DNA from 3 places in the Pseudomonas sp. PA-7-1E genome. Region 1 is predicted to be linked to each of the others. Evidence: riboswitches for the same ligand, from Rfam matches in the RefSeq annotation. Region 1 holds a riboswitch; each other region holds the start of a gene.

Region 1 (6,237 bases):
CGACCGTCGCGGGTCGGGTAGTTGGCGAGGATCAACGCAATCCTTTTCTGGGCATTGGGCACCCGCGCCAACTCGACCCAACGGCGTGCCAGCTCAGCGACAAAATCCATGCGTTCGGGCGCTGCGCGGTAGCACACCACGTCCGACTGGCTGCGCTCGCTGCGCCAGGCCAGGTCCTTGAAACTGATCGGCCGGCTGATGATGCGCCCGTCCAGCTCCGGCAAGGCGATATGCATCGCCAGGTCGCGGGGCCCCAGGCCTTGTTCGCTGGCCTGCCAGCCGGGTTGGTTGTCCTGGGCGCAGATCGCCTGGATTACCGGGATATTGCGGCGAAACGGGCGCAAATGCGGCGCTTCTGGGCTCGATTGGGCAAAGCCGGTGGTGTTCAGAATTACCGCGGCTTGCACGTCATCCAACAGGTCCTCGACCACCGAGAGGCAGCCGGGTTCTTTCAAACTGGCCACCGCGATAGGCAAGGGGTTGAGGCCCGCCGCCTGTAAGCGCTGGCAGAACACATCAATAAAACCGGTATTGGCCGCCTGTAAATGGGAGCGGTAGAACAGCACCGCAGCCACGGGCCAATCAGCGTGCCAATCGGCCTGCCAGTCATTGAGGCGGGCATTGGCGTTGTGCGGGTGATAGATCGCCGTGCGCGGCAGCGCTTGCGGCTCGGTCCAGGCATAGTCCCGGCCCAAGTGGGTACTGGCCAGGCAATGGTAAAAATCCAGGGCATTGCCCAGGCCACCTTGGCGCAGGAAGTGCCACAGGCGCTCGCGGTGTTCGGCAGCAACAGTGCTCAGGCCGCTGAGTTCCGGGTCCGGACGGTCGTCACCCGGCACCAGGATCAGGGTGACGCCACGTTCGGCCAACTCCACCAGGCGCTCGATGCCGTAGCGCCAATACCCGATACCGCCGTGCAATGACAGCAGGATGACCTTGGCGTGGCGCAATACCTCGTCCACGTACAGGTCGACCGAGGCATGGTTCTGCACCTGCATCGGGTTGGCCAGGCGCAGGCTGGGGTAATCCTCGGGCAATTGCTGGGCGGCTTCGGCGAGCAGCGCCAGGCTGGAGTCGCCGCTGCACAGGATCACCAGTTCAGCGGGGGTCTGGCCAAGGTCGGCAATATTGTCGTCCGCGACGAAACCACCGGGTTGGGTCCTGAGCAGGTGCATGGTTAAACGCTGAGGGCAGCGCGCAATTGCGCTTCGAGGCCAGCGGCGTCCAGTTCCTGGCCGATCAGCACCAGGCGCGTGGTGCGTGCTTCGTCAGCGCCCCAGGCACGGTCGAAGTGTTTGTCAAAGCGCGTGCCCACACCCTGGATCAGCAGGCGCATCGGTTTGTTGGGGATCGCGGCGAAACCTTTCACCCGCAGGATGCCGTGCTGCACCACCAATTGAGTCAGGGCGTCGAGCAACAGGGCTTCGTCGGCTTGCGGCAAGTCGATGGAGATGGAGTCGAACGCGTCGTGGTCGTGGTCGTCTTCGCCTTCATGGTGCTGATCGTGATGGCTGTGGCGAGCGTCGATATGCTCTTCGGAGCCGGCACCGAGGCCGATCAACACGTCCAGCGGCAGGCGGCCGCTGCTGGCTTCGATGACCTTCACCGCCGGCGGCAGTTCTTCGGCCACTTCCAGTCGCACACGGGCCAGGTCTTCGGCGCTGATCAGGTCGGCTTTGTTGAGGATCACCAGGTCAGCGCTGGCCAGTTGGTCGGCGAACAGTTCGTGCAAGGGTGATTCGTGGTCCAGGTTAGGGTCGAGTTTGCGCTGGGCGTCGACCTGGTCCGGGAAGGCGGCAAAGGTACCGGCGGCCACGGCTGGGCTGTCGACTACGGTGATCACCGCGTCAACGGTACAGGCGCTGCGGATTTCCGGCCACTGGAAGGCTTGCACCAACGGCTTGGGCAGGGCCAGGCCCGAGGTTTCGATGAGGATATGGTCCAGGTCACCGCGACGGGCGACCAGTTCGCGCATCACCGGAAAGAACTCTTCCTGCACGGTGCAGCACAGGCAACCGTTGGCCAGCTCGTAGACGCGGCCATTGGACTCTTCTTCGGTGCAACCGATAGAACACTGCTTGAGGATTTCACCGTCGATGCCCAGCTCGCCGAACTCGTTGACGATCACCGCAATGCGACGGCCCTGGGCGTTGTCGAGCATATGGCGCAACAGCGTGGTTTTGCCCGAGCCAAGGAAGCCGGTAACGATGGTGACGGGGAGTTTGGCCAGTGTTTTCATCGGATGCCCTTTGGGGCGGGCATACGGGACGACAGGCCCTGCGGCAGCGCGCAGCAGCGGATTTCGTCACCGGATCACCCCGCCCGGTTGAATTGGAAAATCGGTTGCGAGGCAGGTCTCCTGGCTTGGGGTGTGCAGGTCTTGCGACCAACGCTGACTGCGCCTTCCCGCCCTATCGGCAGTGGCGTGGCAGTCAACTGAACCCTTCACAGTTGCGGGGGCAGCCGCGGCTTGAACCGCGTTCCCTTCTTAGCTTCGGCCTGGGCCGAAGAACCTCGAAGGTGCAAGGCTACAGTGGCTTGCAGCATTTGACTACCGTCCCGGCCCATGCTCTCCTACACGCCTTGTTTCGGGTGCCCTTCACAGGGTGAAACGGGAAACCGGTGCGTCATAGACCTATGACCAGTCCGGTGCTGCCCCCGCAACGGTAAGCGAGCGAAGCGTCACGGCCACTGTGCTTTTGCATGGGAAGGCGATGCTTTCAGGAGGACTCTTTCAAGAGCCGCCCCTCGCAAGCCCGGAGACCGGCCCGAAAAATTCAGATAACAAACCCGCGGTGGGCGGGCGCTGTTCAGAACCCTGCGTGCCTGGCGCGTGGGGTTTTCATGCGCTCGTTTCACCCTGACACCTGAAAGGGACGCGCCATGTCGATCATCAGCAGCACTTCGCACACCGCTACTAGCACCGCCACCCTCAGCCAACGCCTGACCGCCGCCATCGGTGCGTCGATACTCGGCGCGTGTTTGGTGTATTTCGCCGGGTTCTCGCATATCGAGGCGGTGCACAACGCCGCCCACGATACCCGCCACAGCGCCGCGTTCCCGTGCCATTGAGAGCTGCCGACATGATCAAGCGTATTGCGCAAACCGCAGGGTTCACTGGGCTTTTGGCTGCCTTGCTGCTGACCCTGCTGCAAAGTTTCTGGGTGGCACCGCTGATCCTGCAGGCGGAAAGCTTTGAAAAAGCCCCGCCAGCCGCTGAAGTGGTGCACGAGCACGCCGCTGGCGCTGCTGCCCACAGCCACGATGCCCAAGCCTGGGAGCCGGAAGATGGCTGGCAGCGTGTGTTGTCCACCACTGGAGGCAACCTGGTGGTGGCCGTAGGCTTTGCACTGATGCTCGCCGGCCTCTACACGCTGCGTGCGCCGACCCGCACCGCCCAAGGCCTGCTCTGGGGCCTGGCCGGCTACGCGACCTTTGTACTGGCACCCACCCTGGGCCTGCCACCGGAACTGCCGGGCACTGCGGCGGCTGACCTGACGCTACGCCAGACCTGGTGGATCGGCACCGCAGCCTCCACCGCCGCCGGCCTGGCGCTGATCGTGTTCGGCCGCAACTGGCTGTTGAAAGGCCTTGGGCTGGCGATCCTTGCCGTACCCCACGTCATCGGCGCGCCGCAACCTGAGGTACATTCGATGCTGGCCCCGGAGGCGCTCGAAGCGCAGTTCAAGATCGCCTCGCAATTGACCAACGTCGCCTTCTGGCTGGCCCTGGGCCTGATCAGCGCCTGGTTGTTCCGCCGCAACCGCGACGACCAATACTCGGCATGATCCTGGTTGTCGGTTTGGGCTGCCAGCGTGGCTGTGAGGTTCACAGCCTGCTGGCGTTGCTGGACGGAGCCCTGGCCGCGGCAGGCATTGATCGCTCACGCATAACTGCGCTGGCAAGCATTGATCGCAAGCGCGATGAACCTGGGCTGCTGGCGCTGGCCCAGCGGTTGAACCTGCCCTTGCAGTGCTTCAGCGCCGAGCAACTGGCGGGCTATGAGCATCGGCTAAGTCATCGCTCAACGCTGGCGTTTGCCCATACCGGCTGTTACGGGGTGGCCGAAAGCGCCGCCCTGGCCCTGGCCGAGCACCTGTCCAATGGCCCTGCGCGCCTGCTGATCACCCGCCAGAAAAGCGCACAGGCCACCATTGCATTGGCCTGCGCGGGCTAAAATCCCGATAATTGCCGCTTTTGAGCATGAGCCGTGTTCATGCTCACGCGTTTCTGAACAGGACTTCTCCATGACCGTCTACTTTATCGGCGCCGGCCCCGGCGACCCGGAATTGATCACCGTCAAGGGCCAGCGGCTGATCCGCAGTTGCCCGGTGATCATCTACGCCGGCTCGCTGGTGCCCGCCGCCGTACTGGAAGGTCATCAGGCGCTTCAGGTGGTCAACAGTGCCGAGCTGCACCTGGAACAGATCATGGAGTTGATCAAGACGGCCCATGCCAAAGGCCAGGATGTGGCGCGGGTGCACTCCGGCGATCCCAGCCTGTATGGGGCGATTGGTGAACAAATACGCCATTTGCGTGAGCTGGGCATCCCTTTCCAGATCATTCCAGGGGTCACGGCGGTCGCGGCGTGCGCGGCCTTGCTGGAGACCGAACTGACCCTGCCGGACATCGCCCAAAGCGTGATCCTGACCCGTTACGCCGATAAAACCAGCATGCCCCCCGGTGAAGACTTCGACAGCCTGGCGCGACATGGCACCACGATGGCGATTCATCTGGGGGTCAATCATCTGCAGAAGATCGTTGCTGAACTGTTGCCGCACTATGGCGCAGACTGCCCGATTGCCGTGGTACACCGTGCCACCTGGCCGGATCAGGATTGGGTGGTCGGTACGCTGAGTGACATTGCCCAGAAAGTCGCGGCGAAGGGGTTTCGGCGGACAGCGTTGATTGTGGTGGGCTGGGTGTTGTCCAGTGACAGTTTCAGCGAGTCGTCGCTGTACCGCGCAGGGCATGCGCACCTCTACCGCCCCTGAAGCAATGCGAACAACAATGTGGGAGCTGGCTTGCCTGCGATGGCGGTGTAACAGTCAGCGGGTCGGATGACTGACACACCGCCATCGCAGGCAAGCCAGCTCCCACACTTGATCTGCTTTGTCAGATATATCTTGCAACTCTCTGAATTTAAATAATAAAAAACGGCGCTCACGGGGCGCCGTTTTTTATGTTCGCAGTGAAAACCTTGCTCAGTAGTAGGCGTTTTCTTTCTGCGTGTGGTCGGTCACGTCACGTACACCCTTGAGCTCCGGAATGCGTTCGAGCAGGGTGCGCTCGATACCTTCGCGCAGGGTTACGTCCGCCTGGCCGCAGCCTTGGCAGCCGCCGCCGAACTTCAGTACGGCGATACCGTCATCCACCACGTCGATCAGGCTCACCTGGCCGCCATGACTGGCCAGCCCCGGGTTGATCTCGGTTTGCAGGTAATAGTTGATGCGCTCATTGACCGGGCTGTCGGCGTTGACGTTCGGCACCTTGGCGTTGGGGGCCTTGATGGTCAACTGGCCGCCCATACGGTCGGTGGCGTAGTCGACCACGGCGTCGTCCAGGAAGGCTTCGCTGAAGGCGTCGATATACGCGGTGAAGCTTTTGAGCCCCAGCGCGGTGTCTTCAGGCTTTTCTTCGCCGGGCTTGCAATACGCGATGCAGGTCTCTGCGTACTGGGTGCCGGGCTGGGTGATAAAGACGCGGATGCCGATACCTGGGGTGTTCTGCTTGGACAGCAGGTCAGCCAGGTAATCGTGGGCGGCGTCGGTAATGGTTATGGCAGTCATGGAAACTCCTCACAGGCTTGCCCGCAGTTTACGCCAAATTATTACGCAGGTACAAAGTCCTAGTATTTTTGTCGGGAAAGACTTGTCTCTGTTGACCTGACGCATCGTGACACCTGGCCATTTCTGCGAAAACCTGTGCCTACCTATATAGCCCCCCCGCAAAACCCGGCTCAATAGAGTGAATCCTCTTCGACTACGGATTGTGAGGATTGAATGAATAACGCGTTGCAGAGTTTCTATTTCAAGGGTTTGCCGGAACAGCAAGCGCATCTGGACCATCTGATTGATTTCGTGACGGCACAAAGCTCGCTGACGGCATCCGCCGCCGAGGTGTACTACTCCCCGCCGCACAACAGCGAACTGCATCGCGAATGCAAGGAAGCCTTTCGTGTCTTGGCAAAGCTGGAAGCCGATGAAGACTTTCAGCAGTTCTTGCGGGAAAAGCCCG
Region 2 (6,237 bases), on a different contig from region 1:
CTCCGACCCGTTTATCGTGCTCAACGACGCCGACCTCGACGCCGCCGTGCAAGCCGCGGTCATCGGCCGCTTCCAGAACAGCGGCCAGGTCTGCGCCGCCGCCAAGCGCTTGATCATCGAAGCGGGCGTGGTTGAAGCCTTCACCGCCAAATTCCTTGAAGCCAGCCGCGCCCTGGTGATGGGCGAGCCCACCGCGGACGCCACCTATATCGGCCCCATGGCGCGCTTTGATCTGCGTGACGAACTGCACGGCCAGGTCCAGGCGACCCTGGAAGAAGGCGCCACGCTGCTGCTGGGCGGCCATAAAGTCGCGGGCGCGGGCAATTACTATGAACCGACCATCCTGGCCGACGTCACCGACCACATGACGTCGTTCAAACAGGAACTGTTCGGCCCCGTGGCATCGATCATCACCGCCCGCGACGCCGAGCACGCCGTGGCGCTGGCCAATGACAGCGAGTTTGGCCTGACCGCGAGCATCTTCACGGCCGATTCCGCAAAGGCGCGGGCGATTGCCGATCAGTTGGAAACCGGCGGGGTCTTTGTCAACGCGTTCAGCGTGTCGGACCCGCGGGTGGCATTTGGCGGCGTGAAGAAAAGCGGGTTCGGCCGCGAGCTGTCGCACTTCGGCGTACGCGAGTTCTGCAATGCGCAGACGGTATGGCTGGATCGTAAGTAGCCTGCCAGCATTGGCGCTTCAACAATTAATATGCCGTCGCACGCACTGCACCAAACCGTCCAGTGCCGGGGGATTCACCGGCGCGAGTACACAGACTGTGTGCTCGCGCTCGCCCTCCGCTACTGTCAGAGTGTAATGCACTCGACCTGGGTTGCCAGGCTCGGGATCGGTGCTTTGCGGCAACTTGAAAAACTCGGATGCTTCAATCAGTTGCCGCAACTCCTGCTGGTCGGGCTCGGGCAACGTATCCAACTCCACCGTACGCGGCTTGGCCAACCCCGGAAAAAACGCTGGTCCGCCGCTTTCCTTGATTGAAATTCGCATGGCTGTTCCTCGCCGCACAGGCGGCTTCGTCAAACGTTGATACCCACCGCTTTCCAGCCTTCCTTGACTGCCTTGTGCTCAGCTTTGTTCACACCATAAAGCTGGCCGGCAATATCATGGGTGATGCGCGCAAAACGCAAAAACCCGGAATTGGGCCGCAGCCGCGAATCGCGCAGTGCGTCATACCAGATACGCCCGGCACGCTCCCAGGCGAACCCGCCAATCCGGGTGGCCACCTGATAGAACGCGTGGTTGGGGATGCCGGAATTGATATGCACCCCGCCATTGTCCTCGTAAGTTTGCACAAAATCATCCATGTGCCCAGGCTGTGGGTCTTTGCCCAGCAGCTTGTCATCAAACGCAGTGCCTGGCGCCTTCATCGAGCGCAGCGCCGTGCCCTTGATCTTTTTGGTAAACAGCCCCTTGCCGATCAACCAGTCGGCGTCCTCGGCCGTTTGCTTCAGCGCGTACTGCTTGATCAACGAGCCAAACACATCCGACAACGACTCGTTCAGCGCACCGGACTGGTTGAAGTACATCAGCTTGGCCTCATCCTCGGTCACGCCATGGGCCAACTCATGTCCAATAACGTCGAGTGCCACGGTGAAGCGGTTGAACAACTGCTGGTCACCATCGCCGAACACCATCTGGGTCGAATTCCAGAAGGCATTGTTGTAGTCCTGGCCGAAGTGCACCGTGGCGTCCAGCGCCATGCCCGCATCGTCGATAGAGTTGCGGTCGAATACCTGGTCAAAAAAATCGAAGGTGGCGCCCAGGCCGTCATAGGCTTCGTCTACTGCGGCATCGCCACTGGCGGGCTGCCCTTCACCGCGAATCAGCTTGCCGGGCAGGCTGTCGGTGTTTTCGGCGCTGTAGATCGAGCGTTGCTTCTCGGCGCCCACGGCCAGTGCCATGCGGGCCGGGCCCTTGGCGGGTACCGCGACCATGCGCAACGAGCGGAACGTGCTGTCCTTGGCACGCGTGCGTAATGCGACTTCCCGTTGGGCTTTGTCGCCGTGGCGGGCGATCTGGTCGAGCATGTACGGCGGGATCAGGCAAAAAATCGGGTTGCGCGGTTGGCGAACACACATGAGCTGGCTCCTTTTTGGCGTGTGATGAACGTCCGGGTAACGGTTTTCAGGATAGTCCTGAGTTAGCCACCTGGGCCAAATTGTCATGGTTTTGTGTTTCAGTGGTGTTTATCCCAGGCCCATAAGGAACATGCCCATGCCCGCCCGCGCAGCCAACATCGACCTTTCCCACCGCCCAAGGCTTGCCGACCTGCGCCCATTGGTCGCGGCCAGCCCCACCCTGCTGGAAGCCAGAGCCGCGACGCCGCGCGTCACCGCGGCCAAGGACCTCAAAAACCGCGCTGGCTATGCCGACGACTTCCTCAGCGACTTCGTGGTGCCATGGCCCACGGTTGACCAGCCACTGGCGGGCGATGTGCAACCCAAGCGCCTGGACTACACGCATTTCTCCATCACCATGTCGCACGCTCGACGACTGGCGCTGTACGTGGGGGTGAATATCGATGGCGCCAAGCATGTGGACATCACGCGCAGCAACGACACCTGGGCCTACGATGGTCGCCTGCCCCTGGAGGCGCAGGTAGGTGAAGACCTTTATGCCGGCAATGGCCTGGACCGTGGCCACCTGGTGCGGCGCCAGGACCCCAACTGGGGCGATGAGGCCAACACCGCCAACTTCGACACCTTTCACTTCACCAACTGCTCGCCACAGATGAGCGGCTTCAACCAGAAGACCTGGCTGGAGCTCGAAGACTACATTCTCGACAACACCCAGCGCTGGAAAGCCCGGGCCACGGTGTTTACCGGGCCAGTGTTCGCCGATGACGACCGACTGTACCGTGGCGTGAAAATCCCCAAGGCGTTCTGGAAAGTAGTGGCCTACCTCAGCGACGATGGCAAGCCGTCCGCCAGCGCCTACATGATTGACCAGAGCCGCGAACTGGGCCAACTCGACCTGGTATTCGGCCCGCTTCGAACCTACCAGCGCAGTGTGATTGCGATCGAACAATTGACCGGTATCCGCTTCGCCAACCTGGCCGACTACGACGGCTTCAGCAACGAAGAGCGCGCCACAGGCACCCGGATCGAAGCGCTGATCCGCGGCCCCCAGGATATTCGGCTCTGACGCTTCTTTTGTAGGAGCGAGCTTGCTCGCGAAGCACCTGAGAACGCCGCGGCGCATCAGGCTCCCCGCGTTATCGTTGACGACCTTCGCGAGCAAGCTCGCTCCTACAGGGGGTGATCGCTTACCATACCGCCGCCGGTTCCCGTATGGGACTAACAGGGAATTCGAAACGCCGCACGCGACGTGAAACGAAACTGCCCCCGCAACTGTAGATGCCGAGCCTGCCCTTGAATGCCACTGGACCACGTCCGGGAAGGCGGGGCATGGCGACGACGCATCAGTCAGGAGACCTGCCGGCCCAGCTAACTCACTAACCGGCGGGGTGTCCGGGAAGGACATCCTGGCCCTGCGCATCAGCAGCCTCCATGGGCGTATTTCCGAGCCGTACCTCCCCTGCTGCACCTACGGTTCACAAGGAGATCGCCTCATGCTGCCACGCGTTACCGCCCTGATCGCAGGCTTGGGTATGTGTGCCCTGGCGCAAGCCGCGCCCACTCAGTACCCGCTGACCCTGCAAAACTGCGGCAGCACCCTGACCCTCCAGCACGCCCCCGCCCGCAGCGTCACCATCGGCCAGGCCGCCACCGAGATGCTGTATGCCCTGGGCGTGGGCGACAAGGTGGTCGGCACTTCGCTGTGGTTCAACAACGTGGCGGCGCAGTACAAGGCCCAGGACGATCACATCGAGCGCCTGGCCAACAACGAGCCCAGCTTCGAAGCCGTACTCGCCAAGCGCCCGCAACTGGTGGCCGCCGAGCTGGAATGGGTGGTGGGCCCCCAAGGCGTGGTCGGTACCCGTGAGCAGTTTCATGAACTGAAAATCCCCACCTACCTGTTGCCGTCCGATTGCGAAGGCAAGGACAACCTGGTCGGCGCCGACGGCACGCGATTGGAGCCCTTTCGCATCGAGACGATCTACCAGAGCCTCCAGCAACTGGCGCAGATTTTCGACGTGCAGGATCGCGGCCAACAACTGACCGACGAACTCAAGGCGCGCCTGGCCAAGTCCGTCGCCACGGCCCAGGGCAAGGGCTTGCAGCAAGCCAGCGCACTGGTGTGGTTTTCCAGCGCCGAAATGGCCAGCGACCCTTACGTAGCCGGCCACAAAGGCGTGCCGCAATTCATGCTGCAAACCCTTGGCTTGCGTAACGTGGTGCAGTCCGATGAGGAGTGGCCTGCCGTCGGCTGGGAAACCATCGCCAAGGCCAATCCCACCTTCCTGGTGATCGCACGCATGGATCGCCGTCGCTACCCGGCCGACGACCATGAAAAGAAACTCGCCTTCCTGCGCAGCGACCCCGTGACCCGCAACATGGACGCGGTGAAGAACAACCGCATCATCATCCTCGACGCTCTGGCCTTGCAGGCGAGCCTGCGCACCTTCGAGGGCCTTGAACAACTGGCGGCCGCCATTGACGGCTACCACCTGGGCCAATGATGCGCACCCTACTCGCCCTGGCGTTGCTGCTGCTCGCCCTGCTCGCTGGCGTCGCCATCGGTGAAACCGCCATCGAACCACAGGTGGTGCTGCAGGTGCTCGCCAATAAACTCTGGAGCGCCGGCTACGTACTGGACCCCATCGACGAAGGCGTGGTATGGAACTACCGCCTCACCCGTGCATTGGTGGCCGCAGCTTGCGGCGCAGGGTTGGCAACGTGCGGCGTGATCCTGCAATCGCTGCTGCGTAACCCGCTGGCCGACCCGTACTTGCTGGGCATCAGCGCCGGCGCGTCAACCGGCGCGGTGCTCGTTGCCTTGATCGGCGTGGGCGGTGGCCTGGTGTCGTTATCGGCGGGCGCGTTTGTGGGGGCGATGGCGGCCTTTGCGCTGGTGACGCTGCTCGCACGGGCCAGCGGATCGTCCAGCGGTACCGGGCAGATCATCCTCGCGGGCATCGCCGGTTCACAGTTGTTCAATGCTCTGACGGCCTTCCTGATCACCAAGTCGGCCAGCTCCGAACAAGCCCGCGGCATTATGTTCTGGCTGCTGGGCAACCTCAGCGGCGTGCGCTGGCCGTCGGTGTGGTTGGCGGTGCCGGTGGCGGTCGTGGGGCTCGCGGTGTGCCTGTGGCACCGGCGTGCACTGGATGCGTTCACCTTCGGCAGCGACTCGGCAGCCTCCCTCGGCATCCCGGTGCGCCGCGTGCAATTTGTGCTGGTGGCCTGCGCCGCGCTGGTGACGGCGGTGATGGTATCCATCGTCGGCTCCATCGGGTTTGTCGGCTTGGTGATTCCCCATGCGGTGCGCCTGTTGCTTGGCACCGGGCATTCGCGCTTGCTGCCGGCCAGCGCCTTGGGGGGCGCGCTGTTTTTGATCGCTGCGGACGTGCTGTCGCGCACCTTGATCAAGGGCCAGGTGATTCCGGTGGGTGTGGTCACCGCATTGGTGGGCGCGCCAGTGTTTGCGCTGATCCTGATCGGCCGGAGGAATGCGCGATGAGCGTACTCAGTTGCCGCGGCCTGGGCTTCAAAGTGCGTGACGCGCAGTTGCTGCGTGACATTGACCTCGACGTGCAGTTGGGTGAAACCCTCGGTATCGTCGGGCCCAATGGTTCAGGCAAATCCACCCTGCTCAAATTGCTGGCCGGATTACGTGTGCCGGCCAGCGGCGAAGTTCGCCTGGGTGGCAAGCGGCTCGGTGAGTTGTCGCGCCGCACCATCGCGCAACAGCTGGCGGTGGTGGAGCAACAGGCCGACACCGACGACGCCATCCGCGTGTTCGACGCCGTGGCCCTGGGCCGCACACCGTGGCTGTCGGCATTGAGCCCGTGGTCGCGTGAAGACGATGCCATCGTGCACCAGGCCCTGCATGACGTAGACGCCACCCACCTGAGCCAACGCGCCTGGCGCAGCCTCTCGGGTGGCGAACGCCAGCGCGTGCACATCGCCCGCGCCCTGGCGCAACGCCCGCAGATTTTGTTGCTGGATGAGCCGACCAATCACCTGGATATCCAGCATCAACTGGCGATCCTCAAAGGTGTGCAAGGCTTGCCGGTGACCACCTTGATTGCCCTGCATGATCTGAATCAGGCGTTAACCTGTGATCGCCTGGCCGTGCTGGATCGCGGGCAACTGGTG
Region 3 (6,237 bases), on a different contig from region 1:
CGGCGTGATGAGCACGAATTGCGCCCAGCATCGAGGTATTGGCCGACAATGCCTGGTGGTGCAGTTCCGGATAGCCGCCGGGCAGATAGAGGCTGTCAGCTTGAGGCAATTGGCGATCATGGATCGGTGAAAAGAACTTCAACTCGGCGCCCATCGCCCGCAGCAAATCCAGGCTGGCGCCGTAGGTAAAGGCAAAGGCTTCGTCACGGGCCACGGCAATCCGCACACCGACCAGCAAGGGCTCGGCCTCGACCACTTGCGGCGCGGCAAAGGTTACCGGCGGCGGCAGGGCCACTTCGCAACTGCTGCCCAACGCCTGGGCGGCAGCATCCAAGCGTATATCAAGGTCATTCAGTTCGCTGGCTTGCACCAGGCCCAGGTGGCGGCTGGGCAGTTCGATGCCGGTCTCACGGGATAACGCGCCGTACCAACGCAAGCCCTCGGTGAGGCTGCCTTCAAGCAATTGCGCATGGCGCAGGGTGCCGACGCGATTGGCCAGCACGCCGGCGAACGGCAGGTCGGGCTGATAGCGCGCCAGCCCCAGGGCCAAAGCGCCGAACGTCTGGGCCATGGCGGTGCCATCGATCACGCCCAGCACCGGTACACCGAAGTGCCGCGCCAAGTCAGCGCTGGAAGGCGTGCCGTCGAACAGGCCCATCACGCCTTCGATGAGGATCAGGTCAGCCTCCCCCGCTGCCTCCCAGAGCAGGCGGCGGCTTTCCTGCTCGCCCACCATCCACATGTCCAACTGGTACACCGGCGCGCCACTGGCACGCTCGTGGATCATCGGGTCGAGAAAGTCCGGCCCGCATTTGAACACGCGCACCTTGCGTCCCAGGTTGCGGTGCAAACGGGCGAGCGCGGCGGTGACCGTGGTTTTGCCCTGGCCGGACGCCGGAGCGGCGATCAATACGGCCGGGCAATGACGGGGCTGATTCAAAGTTCGACGCCTTTCTGTGCCTTGATACCGGCCTGGAACGCGTGCTTGAGCATGCCCATTTCGGTGACGGTGTCGCCCATTTCGATCAGCTCAGGCTTGGCGCCACGGCCGGTGACCACCACATGCTGCATGGGCGGGCGGGCTTGCAGGTCGCTGAGTACCTGGTCCAGGTCAAGGTAACCGTGCTTGAGGGCGATGTTCAATTCGTCCAGCACCACCAAGCCGATAGAGGGGTCATTCAACATGGCCCGGGACACCGCCCAAGCCGCTTCGGCAGCGGCGATATCGCGCTGGCGATCCTGGGTTTCCCAGGTGAAGCCTTCGCCCATCACATGAAAGTGCACCTGCTCGGGGAAGCGGCGGAAAAACAATTCTTCGCCGGTGCTGTTACGCCCCTTGATGAACTGCACCACACCGCATTGCATGCCATGCCCCATGGCCCGGGCCAACATGCCGAACGCCGAACTGCTCTTGCCTTTGCCGTTGCCGGTCAGCACCAGCAGCAGGCCGCACTCATTGGGGGAATTGGCGATGCGCTCGTCAATCACGGCTTTTTTGCGCAGCATGCGCGCCAAGTGGCGTTCGTCGCGGTCGGGGGAATCAGTCATGGCAGCTCTCCGTTGGGGCTGGACAAAAACGGCGGGCAGGAAAAAGAAAAAACAGACAGCCAAGCATCGCCCACCGTGATGCTGTTGGATGATCCAGGCCGGTCTCCGGGCTCATGAGTGGCGCTTTTGATAGCAAGCAGCCGAGGGTGCGCCTTCCCATATCGCACGCGATACAGTGGCAAACAGCACCGTCTTGACTCATTTACCGTTGCGGGGGCAGCGCCGGAATCGCGGCGGCACTGTGTACAAGTGCGCTCACTCACCGGCTTCCCTGTTTCACTCTGTCGACGCACGCGCCACAGAGCACCTGGAACAAGCCGCGAAGGTTAGTGGGTTGGGGGTGGAGCGTCAATTAAAGCTGGCCTTGTACTTGAACCATCTGCCGTTCGTGCTTCTCTACCCCTACAGGTATCAAGGAGAAAACCATGCCTAAAACCCGACTCGCCCTACTGATCATGCTTGCAGGCAGCCTCGCCGCGTGCGGCGAAAGCTCGACCCTGCAGGTCGCCGATGGCACCGGTCCCTCGCCCAAGTTGCCGGAGCCGAACAAGACGCTGATCCCCACCGTCAATATCGCCCCGGCCATCGGCTGGCCCGAAGGCGCCAAGCCCATCGCCGCCGCCGGTACCCAAGTGGCCGCGTTCGCCGAAGGCCTGGATCATCCGCGCTGGCTCTACGTGCTGCCCAACGGCGACGTGCTGGTGGCCGAGACCAATGCACCGCCCAAGCCGGACGATGCCAAAGGCGTACGTGGCTGGGTGATGGAAAAGGTCATGGATCGCGCTGGCGCCGGGGTGCCGAGCCCGAACCGTATTACCTTGCTGCGCGATGCCGACCATGACGGTGTGGCAGAAACTCGCACGGTGTTCCTGGAGAACCTCCATTCGCCGTTTGGCATGACCTTGGTAGGCAACGACCTGTATGTGGCCGATTCGGATAAGTTGCTGCGCTTCCCCTATCAGCCGGGTGAAACCGCAATCACAGCCCCAGGCGCCAAGGTAGTGGACTTACCCGGTGGCCCCTTGAACCACCACTGGACCAAAAATGTGGTGGCCAGCCAGGACGGCAGCAAGCTGTACGTGAGCGTCGGCTCCAACAGCAACGTCGGCGAAAACGGCCTGGAAGCCGAACAGGGCCGCGCCGCCATTTGGGAAGTCGACCGCGCCAGCGGCCAACACCGCATTTTTGCCTCCGGCCTGCGCAACCCCAACGGCATGGCGTGGGAGCCACAGAGCGGCAAGCTGTGGACGGCGGTCAACGAACGCGATGAGATCGGCAGTGACCTGGTGCCGGATTACATCACCTCGGTCAAGGATGGCGGCTTCTACGGCTGGCCCTTCAGTTATTACGGCCAGCATGTGGATGTGCGTGTCACCCCGCAGAACCTGGACATGGTCGCCAAGGCCATCGCTCCCGACTATGCGGTAGGCCCTCATACTGCGTCGCTGGGGCTGACCTTCGCCGAGGGCAGCAAACTGCCCGCTCCCTTCAGTAATGGCGCATTTATCGGCCAGCATGGTTCCTGGAACCGCAAGCCGCACAGTGGCTACAAGGTGATTTTCGTTCCCTTCGAAGGGGGCCAGCCGAAAGGGCAACCGGTGGATGTGCTGACGGGGTTTCTTGATAGCGATGAGAAAGCCATGGGCCGGCCGGTCGGCGTGGTGATAGATCAGCAGGGGGATTTGCTGGTGGCCGATGATGTGGGCAATAAGGTTTGGCGAGTGTCGGCTGTTAAGTAAATCGCCACACACCAATGTGGGAGCGGGCTTGCCCGCGATTACGGTGGCCCAGCCAACCAATCCGTTGACTGACACACTGCATTCGCGGGCAAGCCCGCTCCCACATTTTGGAGTTTTATTGATTCAGGGATTACGCGCCAAATTTCCTGGCAACACGCGTTTGGCACTCAGGTAGGCATTCTGCCAATACGCTTTGGATAGCGTATCCAGCTTCACCGTACCGCCGGTTTGAGGCGCGTGTACGAAGCGGCCCTCCCCCACATAGATGCCCGCATGGCTGACCCGCGAACCACCACCGGTAGCGAAGAACAGCAGGTCGCCGGTTTGCAGGTTTTGTTCGCTGACGTCCTGGGCACGCATCACGATCAATTCACGGGTGGTGCGCGGCAATGAGATGCCGGCAGCGTCGCGGAATACAAAGCCGATCAGGCCACTGCAATCAAACCCCGAGTCCGGTGTGTTGCCGCCCCAGCGGTAAGGTGTGCCGACCAGGCCCAGCGCACGAAAGAGCACGTCTTCGGCAGCAGGCGAGAAATTCTGGGTGGCATAGTTGAACACCGGCTTAGGCTTGACCGCGACGGGCGCGGGCGGCGGTGTACGGCTGGCGCAGGCGCTGAGCAGCGCGGCGCAAACAATAAGCATCAGGCGGGCCGAGGTCGACATGTGCAGAACAATCCTGGTCTGGATGCGGCTTTCGCTGCCGAACGTTGAAAACCAGAACGCGCAAGCAAAGCTCGCGCGAACGGATGACAACAATGTCCAGGGATTCTAGCGCTTACACGTCAAACTTCAAGTATCACTTTAACTTTACTTACTAGCGGTAACCGTAGTCGGAGCCATGGCGAGTGCACGCTTGGCTTCGATGAAGGTTTTGCTCCAGTAGCTGTCACCCAGGTTATCGACCCGAACACCACCACTGCGGCGGCTGCTGGAGTGGATAAATTGGTTATCGCCCAGGTAGATACCGGCGTGACTGACACGACCGCGGCCACTGGTACTAAAGAAAAGCAGATCACCGGGCTTGAGGTTGTTGCGCGCGACCAACGGTGCATTCACGTTGATCATCTCGCGTGTAGAGCGCGGCAGATTCATGCCGGCTTCTTCACGAAACAGGTAGCCAATGAACCCACTGCAATCAAAACCGGCTTCAGAGGTCCCGCCGAAACGGTAACGGGTACCGATCAAGGACATGCCGCGCTCAAGGATACTATCGGCCAGAAGAGGCAGTTGGTAAGGCTTGCTGTCAGAGAACTCGGCGAGTTCTTTTTCGGTTGCCACCTCTTCTTCATAAACAGAAGCAGACTGTGCAGCAACGAACTTTGCCTGATTTTGAACCTGTGGTTTTTGCTGTTCTGCCACCTGCTGAGGGTGGGAGGCGCAACCAAACAACAGGGTAACGAGTGCGAGAGGCACGAGGGGTGCGAAGCGATTTAGCATGGGCACGACCGTGGCTGATGTGTAAAGAAGCCGAGACTATGCCCTCTATCACATCGATTTGCAAATTCAATCGCGATCTATGTGACTTATCGTTTCGACTATGCCATCTAAGCCGTGATTCCATTTTTCGGTTCAGTTGCGTAGCCCCTCGGGCTCAAACGCAGGTTTTCTGACGCCTTGAAAATGCCGACACACGGGAAATCAAGACGTTACCAGCCCAAAGTTTCTTTCAGGAAAGGGATCGTCAATTTTCTTTGCGCCTGCAAGGAAGCCTGGTCGAGTTGCTCAAGCAAATCGAACAGCGCGCTCATGCTGCGGGTGCCACGGGTGAGGATAAAGTGCCCGACTTCGTCAGTCAGGTGCAGGCCACGACGGGAAGCGCGCAGTTGCAGCGCACGCAGCTTGTCCTCATCGGATAACGGGCGCATCTGGAAGATCAACGCCAGGGTCAGGCGCGACTTGAGGTCAGCCAGCTTCACCGGCAGTTCACGCGGCGAGGTGGACGCAGCGATCAGCAAGCGCCGGCCGCTATCGCGCAAGCGGTTGAACAGATGAAACAGCGCCTCTTCCCACTCCGGCTTGCCGGCCACTGCCTGCAGGTCGTCGAGACACACCAGTTCATATTGCTCAAGGTTATCGAAGATGCCGATCCCGCGGTCCATCAACTCGGCCAAGGGCAGGTAGACCGCCGGCTCGCCCGTCTGCTCGAAACGCAGGCACGCGGCCTGCAGCAGATGGGTACGCCCCACGCCATGCTTGCCCCACAGATAGATCAGGCTTTCAGTCCACCCGGCGTCGGCTTCGCAAAGCCGCTCCACATAGCCGAGTGCAGCGGCATTGGCGCCTGGGTAGTAGTTGATAAAGGTAGCGTCATCACGCAGACGCACACCTAGGGGCAGCTGAATCGGTTTCATGCTGACTGAACGGCTCCCATCGAACCGTTAGTGGCCTCTATGTAAAGTTTGCAAAGTTTATACCCGTGACGCCGGGCGCACAATGCAGCAGACCACAAGCAAAATCAAAGGTTTGCGTTAACCCGGAGGTTTTACGCAGTTTGTTTGACGCACCCCGGGGCCAGAAACAACAAACCCGGCCTGGACCGGGTTTGTGACACCGCGATTACAACTCGGGCTCATCCACCCCGGTATACACGTCCGAATCCTTGTACAGGTCGTGCACATGGCGCACCAGCACCATGATCACCGCCGCCACCGGCAGCGCCAACAGGATGCCGGTAAAGCCGAACAGCTCGCCACCCGCCAAAATCGCAAAGATCACTGCCACCGGGTGCAGGCCGATTCGATCGCCCACCAGCAGTGGCGTCAGCACCATGCCTTCCAAGGCCTGGCCCACCATGAACACTGCGACAATCCCCAGCATCGGGTACAGGTCGCCGCCGAACTGGAACAGCCCGGCCACCAGCGCCGCGCCGATGCCGATCACAAAGCCCATGTAGGGCACGATGGCCGCCAGGCCCGCGATCAAGCCGATCAACAGCCCCAGCTCCAAGCCG

Evidence for each region. A riboswitch is a leader RNA that binds a small molecule or an ion and turns the genes downstream of it on or off. The one in region 1 is predicted to bind cobalamin.
Region 2: it holds a riboswitch for cobalamin, as region 1 does, so the genes downstream of both, GIW79_RS26705 (ABC transporter substrate-binding protein) here and cobW (cobalamin biosynthesis protein CobW) in region 1, are expected to answer to the same signal.
Region 3: it holds a riboswitch for cobalamin, as region 1 does, so the genes downstream of both, cobO (cob(I)yrinic acid a,c-diamide adenosyltransferase) here and cobW (cobalamin biosynthesis protein CobW) in region 1, are expected to answer to the same signal.

The regions. Positions count from the first base shown of each region.
Region 1 is NZ_WKFA01000026.1:38,881-45,117, forward strand. It holds gene cobN (cobaltochelatase subunit CobN) at 1-1,175, opposite strand, end outside; gene cobW (cobalamin biosynthesis protein CobW) at 1,178-2,239, opposite strand; cobalamin riboswitch at 2,333-2,532, opposite strand; cobalamin riboswitch at 2,574-2,786, shown strand; gene GIW79_RS17625 (CbtB domain-containing protein) at 2,884-3,072, shown strand; gene GIW79_RS17630 (CbtA family protein) at 3,084-3,788, shown strand; gene GIW79_RS17635 (cobalamin biosynthesis protein) at 3,785-4,177, shown strand; gene cobM (precorrin-4 C(11)-methyltransferase) at 4,248-4,994, shown strand; gene nfuA (Fe-S biogenesis protein NfuA) at 5,205-5,789, opposite strand.
Region 2 is NZ_WKFA01000072.1:17,401-23,637, forward strand. It holds gene GIW79_RS26685 (aldehyde dehydrogenase family protein) at 1-679, shown strand, start outside; gene GIW79_RS26690 (protealysin inhibitor emfourin) at 698-1,003, opposite strand; gene GIW79_RS26695 (M4 family metallopeptidase) at 1,033-2,094, opposite strand; gene GIW79_RS26700 (DNA/RNA non-specific endonuclease) at 2,231-3,160, shown strand; cobalamin riboswitch at 3,280-3,472, shown strand; gene GIW79_RS26705 (ABC transporter substrate-binding protein) at 3,588-4,598, shown strand; gene GIW79_RS26710 (FecCD family ABC transporter permease) at 4,595-5,599, shown strand; gene GIW79_RS26715 (ABC transporter ATP-binding protein) at 5,596-6,237, shown strand, end outside.
Region 3 is NZ_WKFA01000096.1:885-7,121, forward strand. It holds gene GIW79_RS28860 (cobyrinate a,c-diamide synthase) at 1-940, opposite strand, end outside; gene cobO (cob(I)yrinic acid a,c-diamide adenosyltransferase) at 937-1,548, opposite strand; cobalamin riboswitch at 1,628-1,874, opposite strand; gene GIW79_RS28870 (PQQ-dependent sugar dehydrogenase) at 1,974-3,287, shown strand; gene GIW79_RS28875 (C40 family peptidase) at 3,411-3,950, opposite strand; gene GIW79_RS28880 (C40 family peptidase) at 4,095-4,724, opposite strand; gene hda (DnaA regulatory inactivator Hda) at 4,934-5,638, opposite strand; gene GIW79_RS28890 (AI-2E family transporter) at 5,844-6,237, opposite strand, start outside.